Regions from separate parts of the Streptomyces camelliae genome, predicted to be linked through region 2. Evidence: riboswitches for the same ligand, from Rfam matches in the RefSeq annotation. Region 2 holds a riboswitch; the other holds the start of a gene.
The links. Region 2 has a riboswitch for FMN ahead of O1G22_RS34565 (riboflavin synthase). Riboswitches for the same ligand answer to the same signal wherever they lie in the genome.

Region 1 (10,506 bases), on a different replicon from region 2:
TGTAGTTCTCAAGGTCCTGCATCGTCTCCAGCTTCTCCATGACGGATTCGTCGAAGTCCACCGCGAAGCAGTCCTCCAGGTAGAGCAGCAGCTCGATCATCTTGAGCGAACTCATCCCTTCGATGGAGTTGCCGATGTGCGACTGCGGAGTCAGATGGGAGACGTCGCGCTCCATGAACTCACCGATGTGCCCGACGATCTTGTCGAAGAGTTCCTGGTCCTGCTTCTCGTCCTGCATCGGGTGTTCCCCTCCCGAGGTCATGCTCGTCGGCTCAGTGGTTCCGCGGCCCGCTGTGTGCGACCGCCGGTGTCCTCGATCATCTTCCGGCACAGATGGCGCTGGATCTTGCCGCTGGTGGTCCGGGGGAGCTGTGCCCGGGGCACCCAGTGGAAGGTGACGCCGCCGATCCCGAACGCCTCGCTCAGTGCGCGGCTGACCTGGCCGGTGACGTCCTGCCGGTCCCGGCCCTCGGCGAGCCGTTCGTCGAGCAGGAGATGGAGCTGCTCTGTGTGCAGGGTCTCGTCCCGGACGCCGACCGCGACGACCGCCGAAGTGCGCGGACTCCCCGTCACCGTTTCCACGAACCGTTCCAGCTGGTCGGGTATGTAGTTGCGGCCGGAGATGATCACGATGTCCTTGCTGCGGCCGGTGACGTGGAGTTCACCGTCGATCTGATAGCCGAGGTCGCCCGTGCGCAGGTGGCCATCGGCTCGTTTGAGCTGGTCCTCGGCCGTAGCGGTCGTGGTGTCGCCGGGCTCGGGGAGATATCCGTCGATCACGCTGGGGCCGGACACCTCTATCTCGCCGATCGTGCGATCGGGCAGTGGCGTGCGGTCCGGGCCGACCACGCGCAGCGCATGGCCGGGCAGTACCGGGCCCACGCACATCATGCCGGTCGTGCGCGCGTCGGCGGCCTGGCGGGGTTCGGCATATCCCCTCGCCACGACGGCCTCGGTGTCGACATGGTCGACGGTGTACGGTCGTGTGACATCGGAGATGGTGACGGCGAGCGTGGCCTCCGCGAGCCCGTACACGGGCCTGAGCGTCGTCTCGTGCAGCCCGAAGGGGCCGAACGCCGTCTGGAACTCGCGCATGGTGCTCTCGTGCACGGGTTCCGCGCCGCACAGGGCGACGCGCCAGGTCGACAGGTCGAGGTCTTTCGGCGGACGTCGCCGCGCGACGCGTGCGCAGATGTGGAACGCGGAGCTGGGCGCGGGCGACAGGGTGCCACGGTGACGGCTGATCCAGCGCAGCCAGGACATCGGGTTGCGCAGGAAGTTGACGGGGTCCGAGAGCACCATCGGGATGCGGGCGTGCAGGGCGTACGAAATCCCGATGAGCCCCATGTCGTGGAAGAGGGGAAGCCAGCTCACCAGCGTGTCGTCGGCCCTGCCCAGGATCGCTTCGGCGATCGCCCGGACGTTGGCGACGATGTTGCCGTGCCGGATCATGGCCAGCTTCGGTGTGCCGGTCGAGCCGGAGGTGGCCTGGAGATGGGCGAGCGACGCCGGTTTCGCCCGCGGTGAGTCCAACGGGAGGGGTGTGTGGCGTAGGGCGCTCGGTGTCGTCACCGGCACCGGCAGCGAGGCCGCGAGGCTGTCCGCCAGTTCGGCAGCGGTGACGACCCGCTTGGCCTGTGCGTGTTCCACGAGCCGGCGCAGGTGTGCGGTGTAGTGGGACATGCCGGCGCCGGTGGGCTCCGCCGCGGCGAGCGGCACGACCCCCGCGTACAGGCAGCCGAGGTAGACCGCGAGGAAGTCCCGCGAGGTGGGCAGGACGACGATCACCCGGTCCGCCGCGCCGATCCCCTGTGCCGTCAGGCCGGACACGGTCTGCGCGACCAGGTGGTACACGTCCGCGTAGCTGAGCGGGAACTCGTCCTCGGATCTCTCGATGACATGGAAGGCCAGCCGGTCCGGGGTGCGCTCGGCGCTGTCGAGCAGCGCGTCGACGACGGTTCCGGCCGGGTGACGGACCGTCATCGAGCGTATCCCTTGACGAACTCGATGTCCGAGCGCTTGGACGACCGCTGCAGCCAGCTGCGGAGTTCGCCGTGCCGGCTGTCGAAGTCGGCCTTGAGCAGATCCTCCTTCAGGGTCCCGGACACGGTGTAGTAGGGCTTCTCCAGTTCTTCCAGGAAGCGGATGTGCTGCTCCATGCCGGCCCGGCCGCGTTCGACGCTGCGCGCGTACGACTTCAGGCGAGCCCGTCGCTGCGGTCGCTGTTCGATCTCGAACGCCCGCTTGAAGAAGATCCCATAGCTGTCCAGGATGCCTCGCTGCAGTTCGCTGGGACGCATGTGGCGGGGGAAGATGCCGACGAATGAATAGTGCTGGTAGGTCGGCACTTCCATGATGATCCGGTGATCCTCGATGTCCTGGCGGGCCCCGTACAGCAGGTCCTGGAACGGGTATTCCGCCAGGCATACGAAGACGGGGTGCATGATGCGTGCCTCGGCGCACCAGTACGCGGTGGCCTCGATCGCCTGACGGTCCTGGGCCTCCAGTCCGAAAATGATCGCGGAGTGGATCGTTATGTCGTTCTCCGCGAAGCGCAACAGGCGCCGGGTCTGTTCCGAGGGGTCCACCCGCTTGTTGAAGGCCCGCAGGACACTCGGGTCCTCCGACTCCACGCCGAGGCAGTACTCCTCGAAACCCGACCGCTTGAGGTCGAGGACCAGGTCCATGTCGTCGGCGTGGTTGATCCGGCTCATGGCGATGAACTTGTAGTCGCGGTCGCGGAAGGTCTCGGCGATCTCGCGGCAGTAGCCCTTGCGTGTCGTGAAGTTCAGGTCCGTGACATAGAACCGGTTGCAGCCGGTCTGCTGGTAGATGGCGTCCAGTTCGCTGCGCACGTCCTCGGCCGTCTTGGTGCGGAAGCGGCGTCCGAGCAGACGGATCGCGTAGCAGAACGAGCAGTTGAACGGGCAGCCGCGCGACATCGAGACGGTGGCCCAGTGCAGCTTCGGTGCCCGCGCCAGGAGCTTCGGGTTGATCGCGTTGGCGAAGCTCCCGTAACGAGTGATCTTGTTCAGTGTCAACTCGCCGCCGGCGCCGATGTAGGCCAGGTTGTCGACGGCCGTGACGGGCTCCGCGGCTTCCAGCGCCCTGATCAGCTGGACGGCCGGGATCTCCCCCTCGGCGGTCACCGCGTAGTCGGCGTAGCGCAGGGCCTCGTAGGGCGCGAAGGCCGCGTGCGGGCCGCCCATGATCACCACGCAGCCGGGCCGCTTGCTGCGCCGGATCAGCTCCAGTGTCTCGATGTTGGACCAGAAGTGGGTCGCGAGCGCCGAGATCAGGATGTAGTCGTAGTCGGCGAGGGGAAAGTCCTCGGGCCTCTCGCCCCAGTACATCTGGCACATCTCGACCCGGGCCTGCGGGAATTCCTGCTGCACGAACGAGGCGACGTAGTAGATCCCGTCGTTGTAGGTCGTTGCCAGCGTCGACGCGTCGGGGTAGGCCTCGTGGAACCCCAGTTGTATGCAGAGGATGTTGAGGCTCGTCATGACGCGGTTCCCGACGCGGTGGCCTGCTTCGCCGCGTGCCGGCGCGCGAATTCCTTGCGGACCTTCTCCTTCATCTCCTGCTTGAGCCTGGCAGCGATGCGCTCGGGGTCGTTGACCCGCCGTTGCGCCCAGGCCAGCAGGTCCCGTGCTTCGCTGCGGTTCATCTTCGGGTGCTTCCACACCAGGTTGTACAGGTCGTGCTTGCTGAGGTCCGGCTCGTCGATCAAGTGCTCCATCTGCCGGTACAGCCGGGTGCGGTGGAACGGGGTCAGCAGCGTCAACTGGCAGGCGAACAGCCCTTCCTGGCTGAGCTGCTCGATGTCGTACTGCATGTCTTCGATGCTGTCCTCGGCGAACCCGACCATGAACGTGCCCAGGGCCCGCCGCCCGTTGTCGATCAACTCACGCACCGTCTGCCTGACGTTGTAGACGTCGTCGCGTTTCTTCACGTCGGCGACGTTCTTGTCCCGATAGGACTCGATACCGACGATCGCGCCGTCCATGTAGCGGTCGGTGAGTTCGGGAATGCGCCCCCGGATCAGGTCGGCGCGGGTCAGACAGATCCAGGGCAGCTCGCGCTCCGCCAGGGCGTCCACCACCCGCTCCGCCAGGGCGTTGGTGAGGAAGAAACTCTCGTCGTAGATGATGACGTGAGCGACCTTCGCGTCCCGGTACGCGTCGAGCGCCGCGTACGTGTCCTCCATGAAGATCGCTTCTTCTTTGGGATTGAAGACCGGCGTGGAACAGAAGGTGCAGCCGATGTTGCAACCGCGCTTCGAGTAGAGGTATCCGACCGGAGAGCTGATCCCCCGGAAACCACTCTCCCCGATCATTGCGGGGTGCCGGACCCGGGGCAGTGGCCTGTCATAGACGTACTGGTGGATCGGCGCCTCGCCCGCGCCTTTCACCAGCCTGTTGAAGTAGGGTTCGAGGCCGGGCGTCAGGACGCCGTAGTTGCCGCCCCATATCTCGGGTATGTTTTCCTCGCGCGCGGCTTTGGCCATCTCGATCGCGACCGGAGTGGACCACGTATAAAAGCTGATGCCGACCATGTCCCAGGTCTGCGAGCGCAGTGCGTCGAGGTATTCCTGCCAGGTCGGGTATTCGAGGATCTCGACGTCGGGCACATTGTGCTTGATGAAACGGAGACCGGTCGGTGGGCACGTCACGGACAGCCGGTCCTCGATGTCGACGGCGCACGTCCAGGCCATATAGGTATCGGTCCGGTCGTACCAATTCCCGCCCACGCCGTTGGGCTCGATCAACGCCTCTTTCGGAGCAGTCGTCAGGAGCACTTTTTTCACTTACCGTCCCCTCCGCCCGGAATTTTTGGTTCCGCGAACAAGCCGTGGTTGACAGTGTGCCGAACACGCGCGCATTATCAGGAGAATGGGTATGAATCGGAGGTGCTCCGAGTTTTTGACCCTAGGATCGGCTCATCTTTTATGTCAACCCGCAGGCTCTCCCGTGGTGTGGCGACCCGTCACGTTCAGGCCAATTGGCCGCCGCTGCCACGACCGGTGCCGGCCGGGCGCTTTCGCCGGCCCCTACGCCTGCCGGCCGGCCGGCAGGGAGGTCAGGATGTGCCAGGTCACCACGGCCTCGTCCTGAGTGGCATCGACGGTCACCATGGCCACCGGGCCTCGAAGCTCTCCGCGAGCCGGGCGAGGGCCGCCCTTGAGACGGGGCGTCAGCCGCCGCATCGCCTGCGGGCCGAACGCACCTCGTACTGCTGTGCGCAACCGTGTGTGGCCGGGCGGGTCGAGCATGAACAGTGACGGGCGGTCCGGGTCGAGCATGGTGTACGGGTCGATGAGATCCTGTGTGGCCGAGCGCGGATCGCTGCGAAAGACACCGTCCTCGCGCAGTAGGTGATCGACGTCCTCGTACCGTGTGACGACCCAGCAGTCCAGCAATCTGCTGTAGTGCACTGGGCTGCCGTCGCGCAGCCGGGCGTAGACCTCCTCCGGGGCGTTGGGGAAGGAGTCACGCAGCGGATTGAACGTCACCGCGAACTCCGCGCGCTCGTCAGCCAGACAGGGGTGCAGCCAGGCCAGCCCTCTGCTGTCGGTGTTGTATCCGCTCAGCATGAAGCGGCCGCCGCAAGCGTTGTCGGTAAGTGCGCCTTCGACACGTGTGCCCAGCCTCTCGTCAGCTGCCTTTCAAGTGACCCGAAGCGTTACCGAAGGCGGGATCATCCCAGTGGCCCGGCTGTCTCCATCGGACGTGACCGGCCAAGTTCCTGCGGAACCGGTGCCGGATCTTGTGCCGGGTTCACCGAGCCGGCTGTCTGCGTCCGGAATTCCCGAGAGCGTCCTGTTCGATCAGTCGCATGGCTCGTGTGATGTTCTCCTCTTTCGGCAGGTCGTCGAGGGTGACTCGCCGCCATCCCCATTCCTGTGAGGCCTGCTGAAAGGCCGGCCGGCAGTCCTGCTGCATCGCCAGGAACGAGGTGTCTCCGTTCTGCCCTGCCAGTCCGTAGCTCTCGAACGGGACGGTGACTTCCCCGGTCGTCTCCCGCCGGCGCAGTGCCAGGTGCGGATCGGTGTCGATCCAGTAGCCGTACGTCGGCCTGAGCAGTGAGTGGAAGACCGACCTGCAGAACGGCGGAGGACAGCAGCGGACGTGCCTCGTTGCGCCCCACGGACACCGCGCGGAGCCCGCTGACGTACCTGCACGGTGCCTCCGATGCGGCAGACGGCTGGATCGAACAGAGGTGTTGCGTCAGGGCCGCCGGACGGCGGGGTGCTCACCCGGCGACGCCGATCGCCGTACCGGCACGGTGCGGGAGGGCACCGTGGGTGTCGCCGGTCCTGAGCCGGTACTCGACCAGCTGCGCGACGCTGATCAGGCAAAGGCCGAACTCGTCGGCGAAGCGGCGCAGATCGGGCAGGCGCTTCATGGTTCCATCGTCGTTGACCAGCTCGCACAGCACGCCCGCAGGGCGGCAACCGGCCAGCCGTACGAGGTCGAGGGTCGCCTCGGTGTGTCCCGTACGGCGCAGCACCCCGCCCGGGACACCGCGCAACGGGACGACATGGCCCGGCCGGCACAGGTCCGCGGCAGAGGTGTCCGGATCAGCGAGCAGCCGGATCGTGCGGGCGCGGTCGGCCGCGGAGATACCGGTGGTGACGCCCTCGCGGGCGTCGACGGTCACGGTGTAGGCCGTCCCACGCCGGTCCTGGTTCACGGGGTGCATCGGCGGCAGTTCAAGACGATCACAGTTCTCCGAAGTCAGCGGCGCACAGATGAATCCGGAGGTGTGGCGCACCATGAAGGCCAGCAGTTCCGGAGTCGCGTGCTCTGCGGCAAAGACCAGGTCGCCCTCGTTCTCCCGGTTCGCGTCATCGGCCACCACGACCGGCTTTCCGGCCCGCACAGTGCCGATGGCTTCCTCGACGGTGTCGAGTGGGAACATCCTTTCTCCCCTTCCGACGTGGCCCTGCACGAAAGCGAGGTCCAGGCGGAAGAGCGCGACACCGCACGGCGCGTCGGGGGGAGCCCGATCGGCGCCAGAATGCCACTACACGCAAACTCCCTTCCGGACTTTGACCGTCGGCCCCGAAATTCCATCGGGTCAACCGGTCGATGGCTTCGACCGGGTCGCGGGCTTTCACCGCCGGTTCGGAATTTCACCGAACCCCGCTTGCGTTGTATGGGTGATAGTCAGGCAGCCAACATGCTGCCATAGCCGTCACTGCCCCGCCAGAGGTCCCCCACGGGCCGGGCAGCCAAACGCCGTGTCTCGGCCGATCAGGTGTCGGGGCGGTCGGGTGCGCGACCCGGCGTCGGCGAGGAGTGCGTGCCGTGTCTGCCTCACGCGTCGTCGAGGACCGCGGCGGCCAGGCTCATCCGTTCCAGCACCCGCAGCATGAGCAGGCCGACCAGCACGAAGACGGCGGCCTTCAGCAGTTCCCAGCCGAGCAGGGCCGCCACGCCACCGTCCCCCGACAGCGCCCGCCGGGCCGCCTCGATGCCCTGCGTCATCGGCATCGCCGTGCCGATCACGGCGAGCCATCCGGGCAGCGCAGCGACGGGGACGTTCACCCCGCACAGCAGCAGCATCGTGTACAGCACCATGTTGGACACGAGGGTCGCCTCCCGGGTGCGCAGCCCGACAGCCCCGATGATCAGGCCGAAAGCGCTGCACGACAGGGCGGTCACCAGCACGGCGGCTGCCAGCTGCGGCAGGGCGGCAAGGGGGATGGCCGCCCATCCCACGACCATGCCGAAGCCCAGCATGACTGACGAGGTGAGCGCGCCGAAGAGGACGGCCGGTACGATGCGGCCGCCGAACATCACCGCACGGTGGGCCGGAGTGGCCAGGACCGCACTGAGGGTGCCGCTGAAGCGTTCGCCCTGGATCGACATCGACGGTGCGAACAGACCGGCCATCGAGCAGCCGATCAGCGCGTTGCCCACCACGTAGTAGGAGACCGGGCGGGTGCCCAGATAGCGGCCCAGATGGGCGAACCACACCAGCTGCACCAACGGCACGCCGAGCACGGTGGGAAGGAACGCGGAGGGCCGCAGCCAGCGGAACAGGGCAAGATGCGAGCGCCAGCCCGCGACGAAGAACAGGCGCAGGGTCACTGCAGCGCCAGCGTTCCGCTGGAGCGTGCCAGCCACTCGAACCTCCTCTGCAGCAGCAGCGTGAGCGCGGCATAGCCGGCGGCGAGGAGGGCGCACATCCCCAGGGCCCGGCCGACCCCGCCGCCTCCGAGCGCCGCCCCCTGCAAGGCCTTCACTCCCCAGGTGGGCGACAGCACCCAGGACACGGTGCGCGCCGGTCCGGGCAGGGCGGAGACGGGGACGAGCATGCCGCTGAGCATCCACACCGGGTACTCGAAGAAGTTGGCGAGCGACTGGGCGGTGGGATACAGGATGAACGCCGAGGACAGCAGCAGGCCGAGCATCCCCACTGCCGCGACGGTGGCCGGCAGCGCCACGAGGAACAGTGCCGGGTGAGCCAGGTGCAGCGGCATGCCGAACAGCAGCGCGCTCCACAGCAGGGTGGCTCCGAGCCCGTACAGGCCCAGGGAGGCGGTGGCGAGGGCGAACGGCACGGTGATGAGGAACGTGGAGCGGGGGCTGGCGACCAGGGGTTCGAGGACCTGCATCCAGCGCAGCCGGTTGATGGCGTTGCCGGAGCCGAGCAGCGTGGAGGACCACATGCCCATCATGCCCGCGCTCAGGGCCACCGAGACGGGGGCGACGTCCCGGTCGGAGTCACCGAGCATGTAGAACGCCAGCGAGGCACAGATGAGCGGCAGGAAGACGGCGACGAAGAGGTACAGGCGGGTGCGCAGCAGCTGGCGCAGCTCCATCCGCCAGGCACGGACCAGGTAACCCGCGGTGGCCCGCGGGTCGGCCAACCCGCGCGGCCCCGTCACTTCGCGGCACCCGAGATGAGGGAGACGTAGGCGTCCTCCAGGGTGGGTTCGCGTTTGAAGACCTGCAGGACGGCAAGCCCCCGCAGTTCGGCCAGTACGGCGGCTGTCACGTCCGTCTCCTGCCCGCTGTGGACGTCGAGCACCTGGCCCGCGTCGCGGTTCGACAGGCTCACCGAATGGATGCCGGGCAGTGCCCGCAACCGGGCCGCGTGCTCCTCGCCGGCGCCGTTGACGTGCACGGTCAGCACGACCTGGCCGTCGGTCTGCTTCTTCAGCGACTCGGGGGTGCCCTCGGCTATCTTCCGGCCGTTGTGCAGGACCGCGACGCGGTCGCACAGTTCGTCGGCCTCGAACATGTAGTGGGTGGTGAGCAGCACCGTCCGGCCCTGTCGCACCTGTTCCCGTACGAGGGTGCGCAGTTCGCGGGCCCCTACCGGGTCGATGCCGTTGCTCGGCTCGTCCAAGATGACCACCTCCGGGTCGTGCAGCAGCCCTCGGGCGATGTGCAGCCGCTGCTTCATGCCGCGCGAGTAGGATTCGACCCGCTTGCGCTCCTGGCCGAGCAGGCCGACCATGTCGAGCAGTTCGGGTACCCGGCGTTTCTGTTGCCGGTACGGGATGCCGTACAGGTCCGCGAAGAGCAGCAGGTTGTCCCGGGCTGACAGCCGCGTGTACAGGCCGAGGTCGCCGCCCAGGATGACTCCGGTGAGCCGGCGTACGGTCTGCGCCCGGGCAACCACGTCATGACCGAGAATGCGGGCACGGCCGGAGGTCGGCAGGAGCACGGTCATGAGTATCTTGACGGTGCTGGTCTTGCCGGCTCCGTTGGGTCCGAGGAGTCCCACCATCTCGCCTCGCTCCACCCGTAGCGACAGTCCGTCGACCGCACGCTTCACACGGCCTTGGGGGCCCTTGAAGGTACGGGTGAGATCGTCCACGGCAATGGCGGGGCTTGCACCGGAGTCCTGCAATGGGCACCTCTTGCGGCCATCGGGCGAAAGAAGGAGACGGCAGGGCGCGCACCGCCTGCCGGACGGCAGCCGGGGGAACACGCCGACCCTAGAACCATGCCGGGGCGCTCCTCAATCGGTACCGGCCGCATTGTCCGGAATCCGCCCTCAACCGGGCCCCGGTGTCCCGGCGTTGTCCGCTCTCTCCCCTCCGGTCACCGTCCGAGGCGGGCGGTTCCTCGTCACTGCCGGGCCTCCATCGTGAGCTCGCCGGGCAGGGACCGCAGCAGGACTCCGTCCGTCACGTCTTCGGGCACGGCACCCCGTACCGAGGCGGGGGCCGGCTCACCCACCAGCAGCACGGACCACTCCGGCACCGGCCGGCTGGCCGTGACGCGTGTCAGGCCCTCATGCCGGTCCACGGTGAAGACCGCGGCCGGCTCCCCCTGGGGTGTCACGATCCGCGTGATCACGTGCTTCGCCCCGGGCGACGGGTAGACCCGCAGCACGACGCCGGCGGCGTAGTCGTAGTCGGGCCGGTCGTCCACGGCTCCTACCGGGATCACCGAACCGGGCCTGACCAGCACCGGCAGGCTGTCGAAGCCGTGCCGCTCGCCGACCCAGCGGGGGCCGGTGACCGTCGTGCCGGTCAGCAGG
Region 2 (10,506 bases):
CGGTCACCGTGGCGCTCGTACCGCCCTGGGCGCGGATGACGGCGGCCACGCCGACGAAGGACAGGGAGCAGCCGAGGTAGCTCGGGACCCGGCCGCGGGTGGCGAGCAGGAAGATCACGGTCGCCACGCCCGACATCATGATCGCCAGGTTCGGGTCCAGGCCCATGAGCACGGGGGCCACGAAGGAGGCGCCGAACATCGCGACCACGTGCTGGGCGCCCAGGCCCACGGTACGGGGCCAGGAGAGCCGTTCGTCGGGGCGTACCACCGCTCCGGGCGCGGGCGTGCGCCCGTCACCGTGCAGTTTCCAGCGCACGCCGAGATCCATGGTGGGGTTTCGCTTTCTTACGTACATGAAGACGGTCTGCACCATTGTCGCGGGTGGCTGACCTGGGGGCCTCCAGCCCCAGGCTCCTGAGCGGTCGCTTAGTATGGGACTGTCTCAGCAACGATGTTCAGGAGCCCCTCCCGTGACCGCCGAAGCCTCGATCGCCCCCGCCGTCTCCTACGGTCGGCTGATCCCCGTCACCGTCCACTTCGACGACCTCGACGCGCTCGGCCTCCTGCACAACGCCCGCTACCCCGTGCTGGTCGAGCGCGCCTGGACCGAGCTGTGGAGCGCGCACGGCGTCCGCTTCGACGGCGACTGGCACGCGGCCGGCGACGCCTGCAACGCCGTACGCGAGCTGCGCGTCAGCTACGAGGCACCGGTGACCAGCCCCGGCACCTACGCCGTCCACCTCTGGCTGGAACGGCTCGGCACCACCGGCCTGACCTACGGCTTCCGGTTCTGCTCGGCGGACGGGACGCGGACCTACGCCCGGGGCACCCGGGTGTTGGTCCGGCTCGACGCCACGACCATGCGGCCGGCGCCCTGGTCGGAGGCCTTCCGCGCCGTCGGCCGGGAGCTGCTGCGCCCCGCCGGCTGACCTGCCTCAGGGGCGCGGGTCGGGAACGGCGGCCGGCCGCGGGCTGCTCTCCGTGCGGCCGCCGCGCTCGGCGCTGCGCAGCACCCCCGCGAACACCGCGAGCCCGCATGCCAGCGCCGTCACCACGCCGAACGACACCACCAGGCTGGTCGCCTGGGCCACCCCGCCGATCAGACTCGGCGCGATCAGCCCCGAGGTGTAGGTGATCGTCGCCACGCCCGCGATGGCCTGGCTGGGATTCGGGCCCGCGTGCCCGGCCGCCGCGAAGCACAGCGGTACGACCACCGCGATGCCGAGCCCCATCAGCCCGAACCCCGCCATCGCCACCGCCGGCTGCCCGGTGAGGACGATCAGCAGACCGCCCAGCACGGCCAACACCCCGCCGGCCCGGACGGTACGGACCGCGCCGTAACGGTTCACCACCGCGTCCCCGGCGATCCGGGCCACCGCCATGGTCAGCATGAAGCCCGTCGTGCAGGCCGCCGCCACCGCGGCCGAGCTGTCCAGCCGGTCCCGCAGGAACACCGCCGACCAGTCCAGGCTCGCGCCCTCCGCGAACACCGCGCAGAAGCCGACGGTGCCGATCAGCAGCGCCGAGCGCGGCGGCAGCGCGTACCGGGGCGGCGGCTCCTCGTCCTCGGCGGGCTGGAGGTCCAGCACCCAGGAACAGGCCGCCGGCCCGAGGACGGTGAGCACGGCCGAGGCGATCAGGAAGTGCACGCGGGCGTCCGCGCCCAGATGCGCGGCCAGCGTGCCGGCCGCCGAACCGGTCAGCGCGCCCGCGCTCCACATGCCGTGCAGCCCCGACATGATCGACTTGCCCAGCAGCCGCTCGACCTCGACGCCGAGCGCGTTCATCGCGACGTCGGCCATGCCCGCGCTCGCGCCGTAGGTGAACATCGCCAGGCACAGGGTGTACAGGTTCGGCGCCAGCGGTGGCAGGACCAGCGACAGCGTCCACAGCGCGAGCAGCCCGCGCAGCGCCGTACGGCTGCCGAAGCGGTGGCTGATCCGGCCCGCGAGCGGCATCGCGCACGAGGCACCGAAGGCCGTGAACGCCAGCGCGAAGCCCAACTGGCCCGCGCCGAGCGAGGCATGGTCCTGGACCCACGGCACCCGGGTGGCGAAGGAGCCGGTCACGGCGCCGTGCACGGCGAACACGGCCGCCACGGCGTACCGGGCGCGCCGCACCTCGCCGGGCGCGTATCCCACGTCACTCATGTTCCAGCCCCTCCCCACAGGTCGCCCTGCCGGCACGCGCCGTAAACTATCAGGGACCCTGCCTGATAGATAGACGGTTTTACGGCCGCAGCCCGAGGGCGGGGGCTCCGAGGCGGGGGCGAGGGGGACGCCCGCCGATCTGGGAGGATTCCCGTCATGCCCGCATCACCCAGCACCGCCCGGGCCATCAACGACCGGCTCGCCCTGCGGCTGCTCCAGCAGGAAGGCCCGCTGACGGCAGGGCAGTTGAAGCAGCTGACGGGTCTGTCCCGGCCGACGGTCGCCGATCTCGTGGAACGGCTCACCGCCGCCGGGCTGATCACCGTGGTCGGCGAGTCCGGCGAGCAGCGCCGCGGTCCGAACGCCCGGCTGTACGGCATCGTCGCCGACCGCGCCCACCTGGCCGCGCTCGACGTCCGCACCGAGGGCGTCTTCGTGCTGGTGTCGGACCTGGTCGGGCGGGTGCTCGCCGAGGCGTCCGTGCCGATCGGCGGGGACACCGGGACCGGGCCGGCCGTGGAACAGGCGGTGGCGGCGGTGGAGCGCACCGCCAAGGAGGCGGGCGCGGACCGGCTGCACACCGTCGGCATTGGCGCGCCGGGCCTCATCGACCCCGCCACCGGCGACCTGCGCGACTCCGGGGGACTGCCCGAGTGGCACCGCAGCCTGTCGACCGCCTTGCAGCAACGGCTGCCCGAGGCCCGCGTCACGGTGGAGAACGAGACCAACCTGGCGGCCGTGGCGGAGCAACGCGAGGGCGCCGCCCGGGACCGGGACACCTTCGTCCTGCTCTGGCTCGGCCATGGCGTCGGCGCGGCGGTCGTCCTCGACGGCACGTTGCGCCGCGGTGCCTCGGGCGGCACCGGCGAGATCGGCTTCCTGCCGGTGCCGGGCACCGACTCCCTGCCCTCGGCGAAGGACTGCGCCGGCGGCTTCCACTCCCTGACCGGTGCGGCGGCGATCGGCGCCCTGGCAGCGGACCACGGGCTGCCGGTCCCGGCCATGATGGACGGACCGGCGGCGGCGGCGGTCGTGCGGGGGGCCGTGACGGCGGTGCAGCAGGCGCTGGGGGAGCGGGGCGCGGCGGAGGGGGTGCTGGGGGAGCGGGATACGGCAGAGGGGGTGCTGGGGGAGCGGGGCGCGGCGGAAAAGGCGCCGGGGGAACGGGGCGCGGCGAAGGAGGCGGCTCACGCGGGCGAAGCCTCCGGCCCGTCTCCGGCCGCCCCCGCCCCCGTCGGAACCGTCCCCGCCGGAACCGTCCCCGCCGATCACCCCGCCGGCCGCTTCCTCCACGCCCTCGCCGAGCGGATCGCGGTCGGAGCCGCCTCCGTCGTGGCCGTCCTCGACCCCGGCTGTGTGGTGCTCGGCGGCGAGGCCGGACAGGCCGGCGGCCCGGTGCTCGCGAGTCTCGTGCAGGAACGGCTGCGCCGGATGTCCCCGCTGCGCACGGAGGTCCGCGCCGGCACCCTCGGCGGCGCGGCCGTCCTGCGCGGCGCCCTTCTGACAGCCAGGGACCGCGCCCAGGACGAAATCTTCGCCCCCGCGGACCGCACCTGACCACCCACCGGACACCCCGTCCGCTCACGCCCCGGGGTCAGCCTCACCGGCCCGTCCGCCCCGCCTTCCTCCCGTCAGCGGCCGAACCGCCGCCCCAGATACTCCTCGAACGTCACCTTTCCCACCGCCTCATGCGGTGCCAGATGCCCGCCGGCCCGGAAGGCGCGGTACGTCTTGCCGAACAGCGGCAGCTGGGCCACGGCCCGGCGGCGGCCGGTCGCACCGAGGTAGGCGCGGGCCAGGGAGTCGAAGGAGCGGACCTCGGGGCCGCCCATGTCCGATACCCGTCCGGCCGGTGCGGCGAGGGCCAACTCGGCGAGCCGGTCGGCGACTTCGGTCACCTCCACCGGCTGGTCCGACACGCCGGCGGGAAGCAGGAGAACGGGCGGCTTGGCCAGTCCGTCCAGGACCGTGACCACCAGGTCGTGGAACTGGGTCGTGCGCAGCAGCGTGAAGCCGAGGCCCGACTCCTCGATCTGGCGCTCCACCGCCAGCTTGGTCTTGTAGTAGCCGAACGGAATCCGGTCGACCCCGACGATGGAGATGTAGACCAGATGGCGCACCCCGGCCCGCCGCGCCGCCGCGATCAGGTGACCGGCCGCCTGCTCGTCGCCGCCGCGCTGCGTGCTCGCGCAGTGCACCACCGTCTCCACTCCCGCGAGCGCGGTGTCGAGGCCCGCGCCGCCCGTGCGCAGATCGACGGCGTACGGCTGCGCGCGCCGGCTGAGCACCCGCACCTCGCGGTCGTCCGCCCGCAGCCGCTCCGTCACATGGCGGCCGAGTGTGCCGGTCCCGCCGGTCACCAGGATCGTGGTCATGCTGTTCCCGTCCCTCTCGGATTCCGGGTGCCCCGGTCGGGGCACTGTTCGCACGCTCAGACCACGTAGCCCCCGCCGAATGTGACAAGCGCCGGCCGGCGCGGCTACGACGGCACGAGCTGCCGCCGTACGAAGCCCAGCTTGTCCGGGTTCATCGCGGCCCACACATCGGTGATCACACCGTCCCGCAGCCCGAACGCGGCCACCCCGACGAGCACCTCGCCGACCCACGCGGCCAGCCCGCTCGCGCCGTTGACCTCCACCACCGTGTAGGTCCAGTCCGCCGCGAACCGCTCGGCCCCGCCCACCAGGAAGCGCATGACCTTGTCGCGTCCCTCGACCGGACGCAGGGCCGCGGACACCTTGCCGCCGCCGTCGCTCCACCAGACCACGTCCTCGGCGAGCAGCTGCTCCAGACCGGCCACATCGCCCTCGCGGGCCGCCGCGAGGAACGTCGTCACCAGCTGCTCCTGCCGCTCGCGCGCCGGCTCGAACCGGCCCTCCGGCGCGGCGACCCGGGCCACCGCGCGCCGGTACAGCTGGCGGCAGTTGGCCTCGCTCAGGGACAGCACGTCCGCGATCTCCCGGTGGCTGTGGCCGAACGCCTCGCGCAGCACGTACACCGCCCGCTCGGTCGGCGTCAGCCGTTCGAGGAGCACCAGCATCGCCATGGAGACCTCGTCGCGCTGCTCCGCCGACTCCAGCGGGCCGAGCGTGCCGTCCGAGGTCAGCACCGGTTCCGGCAGCCAGGGCCCGCGGTAGTCCTCGTGCCGGGCGCGAGCCGAGGTCAGCCGGGTCAGGCAGAGGTTCGTGACGGTCTTGGCGAGCCATGCGCCCGGGTGCCCGATCGCCGCCCGGTCGGCACCGCTGAACCGCAGATACGCGTCCTGCACCGCGTCCTCCGCCTCGTGCGCGGAGCCGAGCAGCCGGTAGGCGAGCCCGAACAGGCGGGGCCGGTGGGACTCGAACTCGGCGGCGAGCGGCGGCAGTGGCACGGTCATGCGCGTCAGCCTGCCAGAACGGCGATGGCGGCCCGGCGGCGGGCAAGGGCCGTCGTCACCGCCGCCGGACCCGTCCGCACCCTAAAAGGACTAGACCAGTACGGTCAATGGTCCGGACCAGGCTCAATCCGCCCGCCGAGCACGGCAGTCGGCCCGTGTGACTGCGCCGCGCAAGGCCGGTGACACGCACTGTGAGAGAACCCACACTCCTCGCCTGTCTGGACGGCCGTCCGGCGTGGCACACTGGCCGTGTACCAGAAGCAGCGCACTCCGGGGTCGGTGAAAGTCCGAACCGGCGGTTACAGTCCGCGACCCGGTCGCTTCCAGCGACCGGTTGACCAGGTGAAATTCCTGGACCGACGGTTAAAGTCCGGATGGGAGGCAGTGCGCGGCGGGCGGGCACGTATTCGTGCGCGTCGCCGTATCTGGGCTCGTCCGTGCGCGGACGGCCCTTTTTTCGGCGTCGTCCGGTGTGCTCACCCGTACATGCTGTCGTCATCGACAGGCCCCGGAGTTCGTGCCCGAAGAGGCAGGAGGACCCGGGAAGTGTTCACCGGAATCGTCGAAGAGCTGGGTGAGATCACCGCCGTCGAGAACCTCGGCGACGCCTCCCGTTTCCGGCTCCGCGGCCCCGTCGTGACCGAGGGCGCGCAGCACGGCGACTCCATCGCCGTGAACGGCGTCTGTCTCACCGTCGTGGAGCACGAGGGCGACGAGTTCACCGCCGACGTCATGGCGGAGACCCTGAACCGCTCCAGCCTCGGCGCGCTGACCGTCGGCTCCCGGGTCAACCTCGAACGCCCCACCGCGGTGGGCACCCGCCTCGGCGGCCACATCGTGCAGGGCCATGTCGACGGCACCGGCGAGGTGCTGGCGCGCACGCCCTCCGAGAACTGGGAGATCGTGAAGATCTCCCTCCCCGCGGAACTCGCCCGCTACGTGGTCGAGAAGGGCTCCATCACCGTCGACGGCATCAGCCTCACCGTGGTCGAGGCCGGCCCCGACTACTTCACCATCAGCCTCATCCCGACCACCCTCGCCCTGACCACGCTCGGCGTGAAGCAGCCCGGCGACCCGGTCAACCTTGAGGTCGACGTCATCGCCAAGTACGTCGAGCGCCTCCTCGGCGACCGCGCCCAGGGAGCCGGCAAGTGAACTGGCTGAACTCCGAGGCCTTCACCCTCTTCGGCCAGCGCATCATCTGGTCGGACATGACCGGCAACATCCTCGGCCTCATCACGCTCGCCCTCGGCTGGCGCCGCTCCCTGTGGACCTGGCCCGTGCAGTTCCTGTCCGGCCTCGTCCTGTTCGCCGCCTTCTACGGCCATCTCACCGGCAGCGCCGGCAAGCAGGCCGTCGTCATGGCCGTGGCCCTGTACGGCTGGTGGCAGTGGCAGCGCAGCAAGGACCGGTCCGGCGACGGCCACATCGCGCCCCGCTTCGCCACCTGGCGCGAGCGCGCGGCCATGCTCGTCGCGGCCGCCGCCGGCACGGTCGCCGTCGCCCTGTTCTTCCAGGCCCACCCGAGCCTGTCCTGGGACCCCTGGCCGGACGCGTACATCTTCGTCGGCACCGTCGTCGCCATGTACGCCCAGGCCAAGGGCATGGTCGAGTTCTGGATCGCCTGGCTCCTCGTCGACCTCGTCGGCGTCCCCCTCAACTTCACCAACGGCTACGCCTTCTCCGGCTTCGTCTACGTCATCTACGGCGCGCTCGTCCTGTGGGGCATGCGCGACTGGTGGCTGCGCTCCCGCAGGCGTCCGCAGCCCGTCCTGGAAGGAGCTCCGGCATGACCGCGGCACCTCTGCTCCACGACACCGACCCCATCGAGGACTTCCTGCTCGACCCCGTCGAGCAGGCCATCGCCGACATCGCAGCGGGCCGCCCGGTCGTGGTCGTCGACGACGAGGACCGGGAGAACGAGGGCGACCTCGTCATCGCCGCCGAGAAGGCGACCCCCGAGATCGTCGCCTTCATGATGAGCGAGTGCCGGGGCCTGATCTGCGCCCCCATGGAGGGCGAGGAACTCGACCGGCTGCGGCTGCCGCAGATGGTCGAGGACAACACCGAGTCGATGAAGACCGCGTTCACCGTCTCCGTGGACGCCACCGCCGCGCACGGCGTGACCACCGGCATCTCCGGCGCCGACCGCGCCACCACGCTCCAGCTGCTCGCGAGCGGCACGGCCGAGCCGACGGACTTCGTCCGCCCCGGCCACATCTTCCCGCTGCGCGCCAAGCCCGGCGGCGTCCTCGTCCGCAACGGTCACACCGAGGCCGCCGTCGACCTGGCCCGGCTGGCGGGGCTGCGCCCGGCCGGCGCCATCGTGGAGATCGCCGGCGAGGACGGCCGGATGCTGCGGCTGCCCGAGCTGATCCCGTTCGCCCGCAAGCACGGCCTGACGATCATCTCCATCGAGGACCTGATCGCCTACCGCCGCAGCAGCGAGCCCACCGTCCGCCGCGAGGCCGAGACCCGCCTGCCCACCGCACACGGCACCTTCACCGCCTACGGCTACCGGTCCACCGCCGACGGAGTCGAGCACGTCGCCCTCGTGCACGGCGAGATCGGCGACGGCGAGGACGTCCTGGTCCGCATCCACTCCGAATGCCTCACCGGCGACGTCTTCGGCTCCCTGCGCTGCGACTGCGGCCCCCAGCTCGACACCGCCCTGGAGCGCATCCAGCAGGAGGGCCGGGGCGTGGTGGTCTACCTGCGCGGACACGAGGGGCGCGGCATCGGCCTGCTGTCCAAGCTCCGGGCGTACGAACTCCAGGAGCAGGGCCGCGACACGCTCGACGCCAACCTCGAACTCGGCCTGCCCGCCGACGCCCGCGACTACGGCGCCGGCGCCCAGATCCTCGCCGACCTCGGCGTGCGCGGCGTCCGGCTGATGACCAACAACCCCGACAAGACCGACGCGCTGCTGCGCCACGGCCTGAAGGTCACCGGCCGCGAGCCGATGCCGATCCAGGCCGGCGAGCACAATCTCCGGTACCTGCGCACCAAGCGCGACCGGATGGGACACGACCTGCCCTGGCTGGACACGCCCGCCGTGGCCGGCTGCGGCAACCAGTAAGAGAAAGCACTGAGGAGACACGTGAGCGGCAAGGGTGCACCGGAACTGTCCGTACGCAACGCCGGCGACCTGCGGGTCGCCGTCATCGCGGCACAGTGGCACGAGAAGGTGATGGACGGTCTGGTCAACGGCGCCCTGCGCGCCCTGCACGAGCTGGGCATCGACGAGCCGACCCTGATCCGGGTCCCCGGCAGCTTCGAACTGCCGGTCGCCGCCAAGGTCCTCGCGGGCCGCGGCTACGACGCGGTGGTCGCCCTCGGCGTCGTCATCCGCGGCGGCACCCCGCACTTCGACTACGTGTGCCAGGGCGTCACCCAGGGCCTCACCCAGGTCAGCATCGAGACCGGCGTGCCCGTCGGCTTCGGCGTGCTCACCTGCGACACCGAGGAGCAGGCCCTGGACCGGGCCGGCCTGGAGGGCTCGAACGAGGACAAGGGGCACGAGGCGGTGACCGCGGCGGTGGCCACGGCGGCGACGCTGCGCTCAGTATCCGAACCCTGGCACTAGGTCGGCCGCCATAACGGCTAGGGTGGGGCACACCATGTCCAAGAAGACGTTCGAGGAGCTCTTCACCGAGCTCCAGCACAAGGCCTCCCACGGCGATCCCGCCACTTCCCGCACCGCAGAGCTGGTCGGCAAGGGCGTCCATGCCATCGGCAAGAAGGTCGTCGAAGAGGCCGCCGAGGTCTGGATGGCCGCCGAGTACGAGGGCAAGGAGGCGGCCGCCGAGGAGATCTCGCAGCTGCTGTACCACGTCCAGGTGATGATGGTCGCCCGCGGTATCTCCCTGGACGACGTCTACGCCCACCTCTGAGCACCGCCGTAAGAGTCCCGAAGACACCCCGTCACGCAAAGGAAGCCGACCTCATGCTGCGCATCGCCGTCCCCAACAAGGGTTCACTGTCCGGCCCTGCGGCGGAGATGCTGCATGAGGCCGGCTACCAGCAGCGCCGCGAGTCCAAGGAGCTGCGGATCGTCGACCCGGTGAACGAGGTCGAGTTCTTCTACCTCCGCCCCCGCGACATCGCGATCTACGTCGCCTCCGGCCGCCTCGACGTGGGCATCACCGGCCGCGACCTGCTGATCGACTCCGGCGCCGACGCCGAGGAGATCCTCCCCCTCGGCTTCGCCCGCTCCACCTTCCGCTTCGCCGCCAAGCCCGGCACGGCGAACGGCGTCGAGGACCTCAAGGGCAAGACCGTCGCCACCTCCTACGAGGGCATCGTCGCGGGGCACCTCACGGACAGCGGCGTCGACGCCTCCGTCGTCCACCTCGACGGTGCCGTGGAGACCGCGATCGAGCTGGGTGTCGCCGAAGTCATCGCCGACGTCGTCGAGACCGGCACCAGCCTGCGCAACGCCGGTCTGGAGGTCTTCGGCGAGCCGATCATGAAGTCCGAGGCGATCGTCATCCGGCGCACCGGTGCCGACGGCGAGGAGCCGAAGGTCCAGCAGTTCCTGCGCCGCCTCCAGGGCGTCCTGGTCGCGCGGACCTACGTGATGATGGACTACGACTGCCGCGTCGAGCAGCTGGAGAAGGCCGTCGCGCTGACCCCGGGCCTGGAGTCCCCGACCGTCTCCCCGCTGCACAACGAGGGCTGGGTCGCGGTCCGTGCCATGGTCCCCGCCAAGGAGGCGCAGCGGATCATGGACGACCTCTACGCCATCGGCGCCCGCGCCATCCTGACCACGGCCATCCACGCCTGCCGCCTCTGAGGGGTGTGTGAGTGATGTCCGACACTCCCGCGCTTCCCGTGACCTTCCGGCCGGGCCACACCCGGGCGATCCTGCTCACCGCCGGTGTGGTGATTTTCCTCACCATCTCCGCGATCGGGCTGCTGCTGGAACAGCTCGGCCCCGGTGAGCGGCTCACCTTCGTCATCACCGGCGCGCTCATCTTC

Region 1: linked by a shared signal. The riboswitch ahead of ribB (3,4-dihydroxy-2-butanone-4-phosphate synthase) and the one ahead of O1G22_RS34565 (riboflavin synthase) in region 2 are both predicted to bind FMN.

The regions. Positions count from the first base shown of each region.
Region 1 covers NZ_CP115301.1:115,758-126,263, reverse strand. Annotated here, with positions in the region: gene O1G22_RS43670 (acyl carrier protein) at 1-238, opposite strand, end outside; gene O1G22_RS43665 (AMP-binding protein) at 259-1,983, opposite strand; gene O1G22_RS43660 (B12-binding domain-containing radical SAM protein) at 1,980-3,506, opposite strand; gene O1G22_RS43655 (B12-binding domain-containing radical SAM protein) at 3,503-4,810, opposite strand; gene O1G22_RS43650 (cytochrome P450 family protein) at 5,054-5,596, opposite strand; partial or broken gene ribB (3,4-dihydroxy-2-butanone-4-phosphate synthase) at 6,316-6,924, opposite strand; FMN riboswitch at 7,032-7,160, opposite strand; gene O1G22_RS43640 (ABC transporter permease) at 7,323-8,135, opposite strand; gene O1G22_RS43635 (ABC transporter permease) at 8,096-8,899, opposite strand; gene O1G22_RS43630 (ABC transporter ATP-binding protein) at 8,896-9,747, opposite strand; gene yicI (alpha-xylosidase) at 10,092-10,506, opposite strand, start outside.
Region 2 covers NZ_CP115300.1:7,527,987-7,538,492, forward strand. Annotated here, with positions in the region: gene O1G22_RS34535 (uracil-xanthine permease family protein) at 1-328, opposite strand, end outside; gene O1G22_RS34540 (acyl-CoA thioesterase) at 471-929, shown strand; gene O1G22_RS34545 (MFS transporter) at 936-2,150, opposite strand; gene O1G22_RS34550 (ROK family transcriptional regulator) at 2,307-3,707, shown strand; gene O1G22_RS34555 (SDR family oxidoreductase) at 3,782-4,525, opposite strand; gene O1G22_RS34560 (RNA polymerase sigma-70 factor) at 4,630-5,526, opposite strand; FMN riboswitch at 5,788-5,918, shown strand; gene O1G22_RS34565 (riboflavin synthase) at 6,073-6,681, shown strand; gene O1G22_RS34570 (nicotinamide mononucleotide transporter family protein) at 6,678-7,319, shown strand; gene O1G22_RS34575 (bifunctional 3,4-dihydroxy-2-butanone-4-phosphate synthase/GTP cyclohydrolase II) at 7,316-8,605, shown strand; gene ribH (6,7-dimethyl-8-ribityllumazine synthase) at 8,627-9,112, shown strand; gene O1G22_RS34585 (phosphoribosyl-ATP diphosphatase) at 9,147-9,419, shown strand; gene hisG (ATP phosphoribosyltransferase) at 9,473-10,321, shown strand; gene O1G22_RS34595 (PH domain-containing protein) at 10,336-10,506, shown strand, end outside.